DNA from 2 places in the Paenibacillus urinalis genome. Region 2 is predicted to be linked to the other one. Evidence: riboswitches for the same ligand, from Rfam matches in the RefSeq annotation. Region 2 holds a riboswitch; the other holds the start of a gene.
The links. Region 2 has a riboswitch for cyclic di-GMP ahead of PUW25_RS06730 (methyl-accepting chemotaxis protein). Riboswitches for the same ligand answer to the same signal wherever they lie in the genome.

Region 1: linked by a shared signal. The riboswitch ahead of PUW25_RS09095 (hypothetical protein) and the one ahead of PUW25_RS06730 (methyl-accepting chemotaxis protein) in region 2 are both predicted to bind cyclic di-GMP.

The regions. Positions count from the first base shown of each region.
Region 1 is NZ_CP118108.1:1,958,855-1,962,279, forward strand. It holds gene ade (adenine deaminase) at 1-1,254, shown strand, start outside; cyclic di-GMP riboswitch class I at 1,493-1,584, shown strand; gene PUW25_RS09095 (hypothetical protein) at 1,650-2,543, shown strand; gene PUW25_RS09100 (helix-turn-helix transcriptional regulator) at 2,609-3,425, opposite strand, start outside.
Region 2 is NZ_CP118108.1:1,477,452-1,480,876, forward strand. It holds gene PUW25_RS06720 (GNAT family N-acetyltransferase) at 1-749, shown strand, start outside; gene PUW25_RS06725 (GNAT family N-acetyltransferase) at 843-1,337, shown strand; cyclic di-GMP riboswitch class I at 1,624-1,708, shown strand; gene PUW25_RS06730 (methyl-accepting chemotaxis protein) at 1,874-3,425, shown strand, end outside.

The DNA.
Region 1 (3,425 bases), 480 kb from region 2:
ATGAATTTTCCGGGTGTCGTATACGGCGAGGAAAAGATGCTTGGAGAAATAGAAGCTACACTGCGCGCGGGTAAAGCGGTGGACGGTCATTTTACCTGGGCAGCGGATGATTGGAGACTGCCTGTATATGCTGCGGCAGGTGTAACCGGAGATCATGAATGTGTAACCAAAGAGGATGTACAGGAAAGAATCCGCCTGGGCATGTACGCCAAAATGCGGCAAGGCTCAGCCTGGCATGATGTAGCAGAAACGATTAAGGCCTCAACCGAGCTCGGGCTTGATACAAGACGGATGATGCTCGTGACGGATGATCGGAGCTCAGAATCCCTGCTGAATGAAGGGCATATGAATTACGTTGTGCGTCTTGCTATTTCCCAGGGCGTCAAGCCGGTGACGGCTTTTCAAATGGCGACGATTAATACGGCAGAGCGGTTCGGCGTCCAGAGAGATGTGGGTTCAATCACACCGGGCTCGATCGCAGATATCATTCTATTGGATGGAAGACTCGCTGATGTGAATGTGCATACAACCATTGCGGCAGGTCAAGTCGTTGCGAGGGAAGGGAAAATGGCGGCTGCCTGGGATAAGTATCAGTATCCTCAAGATGCACTGGGGACCGTTCATTTAGAGGCTGATATTCAGGCAGATCATTTTGTAATTAATACACCTGTTAATGAGGGTGAGCTTAAAGCTCGCATTATACAAGTGACAGAAAATCATGTAGAGACGAAGGAAGTGTTCAAGACCGTCCAAGCAGAATCAGGCCAAGTGATATTAAGTCAGGATCAGGATGTATGCAAAATCGCTGTGATTGAAAGGCATCATAGAACAGGCAACAAGGCAGTAGCGCTTGTTAGTGGAGTAGGCTTTAACCGGCCTGCTGCGATTGCCATGACGGTCGCACATGACAGCCATAATCTGATGGTGATCGGAACAGATGATCATCTAATGGCTGATGCGGCTAACCGAGTCGTGAATATGCAAGGCGGGGTCGCGGTGGTAACACATGAGGGAACGACAGAATTTCCGCTGCCGATTGCAGGTCTAATGTCTCCGGAGCCTTTTGAGATCGTAGCCTCGCAGTCTGAATCCATCAGCCAGGCACTAAAGGCCGCTGGGTGCTGCTTGAACAATGCGTTCATGACTTTGTCATTATTGGCACTGGTCGTTATACCTGAGCTTCGGCTGTCCGACAAGGGACTTGTTCGTATCTCTGCAAACGGAATTGAGCTCGTTCCATTGTTCGAACAATAATGGATATACCCTAACTACATTGAGAATATCTGAAATAGGTAAGTGGACATCTGTCTACTTGCCTATTTTTTCGTTTGAGTGAAACAAAAATGGTCCAAAATCATTAAATGAGCATAAAGTCCTATAAATTCCTTTCATATTTCTCCGAAAATAATAAAGTAATACTTTCGTCCTTCAAAAATTGTCGAAAAGTAAGACTAAGGTAATCGAACAATGAGACAAATGGACGGGGTTGTATACGAATTGGAGGCAAATTTGTTGAAAAGCAAAGACGCAAAGCCATGGGTCTAAGGTAAGTCTAATGACTTATGATGACAGCCGGTTGCCGATTTATTAATGGAGAACGGGCAGGATATAAGGCACCGTTCCTAAAATCGAAGGAGTGTACATAAGAGATGTGGAAGAAAACAGGGAGAGCAGCGGCGGTACTGCTGGCTGCAGCAATTATGGCGGGATCAATTACAGGGGGAGCAGTGGATGTAGAAGCTACAGCCTACTCAAGTAAACAAACAGGAACATGGCTATGGGATACAACTCAAATCAAAAGTGAGCCCGACAAGATACTGGATTTTGCAGAAGCGCAGGGGATCAATGCCATCTATTTGCAAATAAACAGAGATGTGGCTGTACCGTATTATAAAGATTTTATCAGCAAGGCTTACGCGGAAGGAATTGAGGTCCAAATCTTGGACGGCAGACCTGCCTGGGGGCTATTATCAGGTCGTGAAGGATTAATGAGCTTCGTGGAGTGGATCGAAGCCTATCAGAATGGAGCCGAAGAGAATGAGCGGTTCTCGGGAATACATGTGGATATTGAGCCCCATGTGCTTGCAGAATGGAAGTCAGATCGTGACAGCGTTGTTACTCAGTGGCAGTCTAATGTAACGTATCTAACGAATGAAGCAAAACGTATGGAGATGAAGATCACAGCAGATATCCCTTTTTGGCTTGATAACTATACCGTGCCTGGCGGGGACATGAAGATTAGCAGCTGGATGATTCGCCAGTTCGATGCTGTCGCTGTTATGGCATATCGGGATACAGCAAGTGCTATATACAATGCCGCAGCCAGTGAACTGAAGGAAGCGTCTGAGCTGGGTAAGAAAGTATCCATCGCCGTTGAGACGAATCGAAGCAGCGAGGGGAATTTTATTACCTTCTACGAAGAAGGCTGTGAATACATGCGAGCAGAACTGCAAGAGCTTGAGCAGATGGCAAATGAGCATGATTCTTATATCGGGATTTCGGTTCACGATTATGGAAACTGGTCTAAACTAGCGAGTCGTTAATTGTAAACAAGGGTGATCTGGTAAGAGCTAAGAGTTCTCACCAAGTCACCCTTTTTTTGCTGCAATTATACAGAAACCGGCTCCAGTGAAATTTGTTCAAAAAATTGCTTGCGGTATTGGGAAGGCGTCATCTTTTTTTGTTTTTTGAACAGGGTAATAAAGTAGCTTAGATTGTCATAACCAACTTCCATCGCAATATCAACAACTTTATAATTTGTATTTTCCAGCAGCTTGCATGCTCTTTGGATGCGGTAATGATTAATATAATCGATTGGGCTCTTCTGGACCATTTGTTTAAAGAAGCGGCAGAAATGTCCCTCGCTCATATTAATGTGTTCGGACAAGTCCTTCAGCTTAATGGGCTCACTATAGTGATCATGGATATAGCCGAGAGCTGTCTTCAGACGTTCGATCTTATCTGGACTGCCGGCGGCAATGTTATTCCCTAAATCTGCTGCCTGCTGCATATAAGCGAACATTTCTGCAAGAATCAGATACAGATGTGCCTTGGTCGATATTTCCATCGTCGGCTTCATTTGCTCATGCTCTTGCAGAATCAGATCGATATGTGTAAGGACCGATTTGCCCCAATCCGTATGACGTGAAATATGGCGGGGAGGGAGCAATTTCCGCTTCAATATAGGGTCCATCATTTTCTCCTGCAGGGAATCAAACGAGGCGCTCGACAGCCAGGCTGGGTCAAATACGATGGCTGAGAAGACACAGCGCTCCTCCCCCTGCAAATATCCCGCATGAATTTCGCCGCTGCCTACGAAGATCGCATCTCCTGCTTGTGCTTCGTAAATATTCATATCAATATGGAAGACAGCAGAACCGCTTTCAATAAGAATCAGCTCCATTTCATCATGCCAATGACAATCA
Region 2 (3,425 bases):
GCATTGGCCGAGCACTGTACAGAGAGCTTGAGAATTGGGCTGTCCTGAACGGAGCAAGCAAGCTGAATTATGAAGTGAATGATAATGATGCTTCCTCTATCGCATTTGCCGAGCATCGTCGATTTGATCGAGAAAGACATCAGTTCGAATCTGTCCTAGAGCTATCGAATGATGGCCTGGAATCATCGATGCCTTCACAGTCTTCAATTGTTATTCAGCCTTTATCCGAGATGCTAGAGCCAGAGGCCGAACAGAAGCTCTATGAGCTGTATAAAGGAACGAGCCGAGATATTCCGGGAATTAGCGGAGATTATTTTGATTTTCAAGAATGGAAGAAGTGGACATTGGAGCTGCCCGGCTCAAGGCCCGAGTATGTGCTGATCGCCCTGGATGGAGATCGGTACGTCGGAGTAGCGCATCTGCTGCATCAGACCTCCACGGAGAGTATGTACCATGAATATACAGGGGTAGATAAAGCGTACCGCGGCAGAGGAATCGGATTTGCATTGAAGGTAAGCGCTGTACAGCTTGCGAAGCAGTTGAAGATCAAGTACTTGCGTACGAATAATGACTCTCTGAACCATCCCATGCTTCACATCAATCGAGACCTGCTGGGATATAAGCCGGTGCCGGGAAGATATAAGATGGTAAAGAAACTGCCTAAAGAGAATAATGCTCTAGTGAACAAAGCAGCTAAACTCGAATCAAATGTAAAAGTAGATCTCATTTTGGAATCGGGTCCTGACTGAAGCCGCTGGCGAGGATCTTACAGTCAGATACGAACAAGGAAAGAGAATTCAGAGCTTTACAATTCGCTGACACAGAAGGTGAGGAATCGGTTCATGCTTGAAGTGCTTCCTGCAAGATTAACGGATGGTCCAGAAATATTAGAGCTGTGGACAGGTGCGGCCCGCTGGATACAGGCCAAAGGGATCAACCAGTGGCATCCTGATGAATTTAACCTCGCGCAGACCGAACAATTGATTATGGATCGTGAGCTGGAGTTTTTTGTGGCAAAAACGGACGGGATTATTATAGGTACGCTGTACATTTGCTGGTCTGACCCGGTTGTCTGGGGCGAGCTGAATGATGCGGCGTCGTCAGGATATATTCACAGGTTTGCCGTCAAGAGATCACATTTGGGTCAAGGCGTAGGCAGAGAGCTGTTGTTGTGGGCGGAAGATTACATAAGAATTAAAGGAAAGAAGCAGATTAGGCTGGACTGCATGGCAGATAACGAGAGGCTAAATCAGTACTATGTAACTTCTGGATATATCCATAAGAAGCTGCTCCACTGGGATAACGGCTGGAAGATCAATTTGTATGAGAAGGAGTAATCTCCTTCTAAAGATCGTTTCAAATTTTTTGGTTTAGGGATTATAAAATAGGTTCGAGTCTCCATCCATTTAGGGATGGGGGCTTTTTATGTCGAAATGTGAAATAATTCCTTGCAATTATAAACTAGTCATGACGGGGTCGTATTTAACTTGAGAATAGAGAATTTATGCAAAAAATAGTCTTATAGTATTAAAAAACTAACAAAAAAAGCCGATTAGAAAAAGTGAACACCAGTTTACTTTTAGTGAAGGTAAGATTATATAGTTCTTAAGCACTACTTGTAAATTGAATACGTGGCAAAGCTGTTGAAAAGCAGTGACGCAAAGCTAGAGGGACTACTTCCGTAAGGAAATGTCAGCCAGTTGCTTGAATGAGCCATGGCATTATTTTGTCCATAGGTTCATTTTTTTGTTTATTAAAGCGATCTATGAGAAAGGAGGAAGCAGACACCATCGCCCAAGGCTGGAAGGTTTACCATGCAATTTAAGATGAAATAGAAACTACATATGGATGAGTAGGGAGAGAACTGTCAGACATGAGTAAGTTAAAAAAATGGAGCTTCAAAAACCTGAGCATTGTTGCTAGAAATATGATACTCACAAGCTTCTATATCATTATTACAGGTGCTGTCGTTATTGGCTGCAGTCAGTTTATTCAAGGTAATGTATTGACCAAACAGCTTCAATCCGATTCCGGAAAATTAATGGAGGCTCTGGGAAGCCAGGTATCTGTGGAAGATGCGGAAGCAGCGAAAAATAACCCGGATCCGAATTCTCCGATTCAACAACAAATTACGGCTGTATTTGATGAGTTATCCAAGACCCATCCCAATGTAGCACAAGGCTATATCTTTGGACCGGAGCTGGAAGAGGGTACGCAAACCTCGATCATTGCACTGCCAACTGCAGTGCTTGAGATGTTCGCTGCAGAAGATATGGCACTTGGCGACATGTACGCACAGCCTCAAATTCATGCAGACGGCGTGAAGGAGATGCTTGAAACCAAGGAAATAGCCTACACCGCTGCTTATAACGATGATTATGGTACATGGATTACGGTACTGTATCCCTTTGTGAATGGAGCAGGCGAAGTATTTGCATATATGGGAATTGATGTGGATGCAAGTCTGATTGCAACAGGCAAGCAGGAGCTGCTGACATACACACTTCTTGCACTGCTGATTACGCTCGTTATCGTTCTTGCATTGCAATACATTACACTTAGACAGACCTTCAAGCCGGTCAAAGAGCTGATGGGTGCACTAGATAAGATAAGTAAGGGTGACTTTACCGTACAGCTGAGAACGAGTGATGATGAGCTTGGACAAGTCAACGAGAAATTCAACACCACAGCAAGTAACATCGGTCGTTTGGTTACTACGATCAAGAAGGTATCCGAGCAATCCGCGGAGCAATCCAAATTCTTGTTCAGTGCGGTTGAAGTTAACAACGAAAATACGGTAGATATTACGAAAAATATTGAAGAAATGACCAATAGTGTTGCGAAGCAAAGTGTGTCGATATCAGAGAGCGTTGTTTCGCTCGAAGAGATCTCATCCGGTGTGACCACAATTGCCGGAAATACGTCCGAGCTGTCCGAGATTTCTTTGCAGATGAAGGAGCAGTCTGAGGTAGGACATCAGAATGTAGATCAGGTCATTGAGCAGATGAATTCCATCAATCGTTCGGTTAAGAACTCGGTAGATATTATTGAGAAGCTGCAGATGCGTTCCGGCGAAATTGGCCAGATCGTTCAAGTGATTACAGAGCTTGCTTCACAGACGAACCTGTTGTCTCTGAATGCAAGTATTGAAGCGGCAAGAGCTGGTGAAGAGGGACGAGGATTTGCGGTCGTAGCGGATGAAGTGAAGAAGCTGTCCGAAGCCTCCAAGAAATCGGCAGATCAGATTGCAGAATTGATCGGATACATCCAGGATGAGACGGCTCTCGCTGTAGAGGCCATTGGTGATGGAGAGCAAAATGTAGCCAAAGGAATTGAAATCGTCAAAGAAACCGGCTCGATCTTCAAAGGTATCCTGGTTTCGACGGATTCCGTCACAAGCCAAATTCAAGAAGTATCTGCCGCTA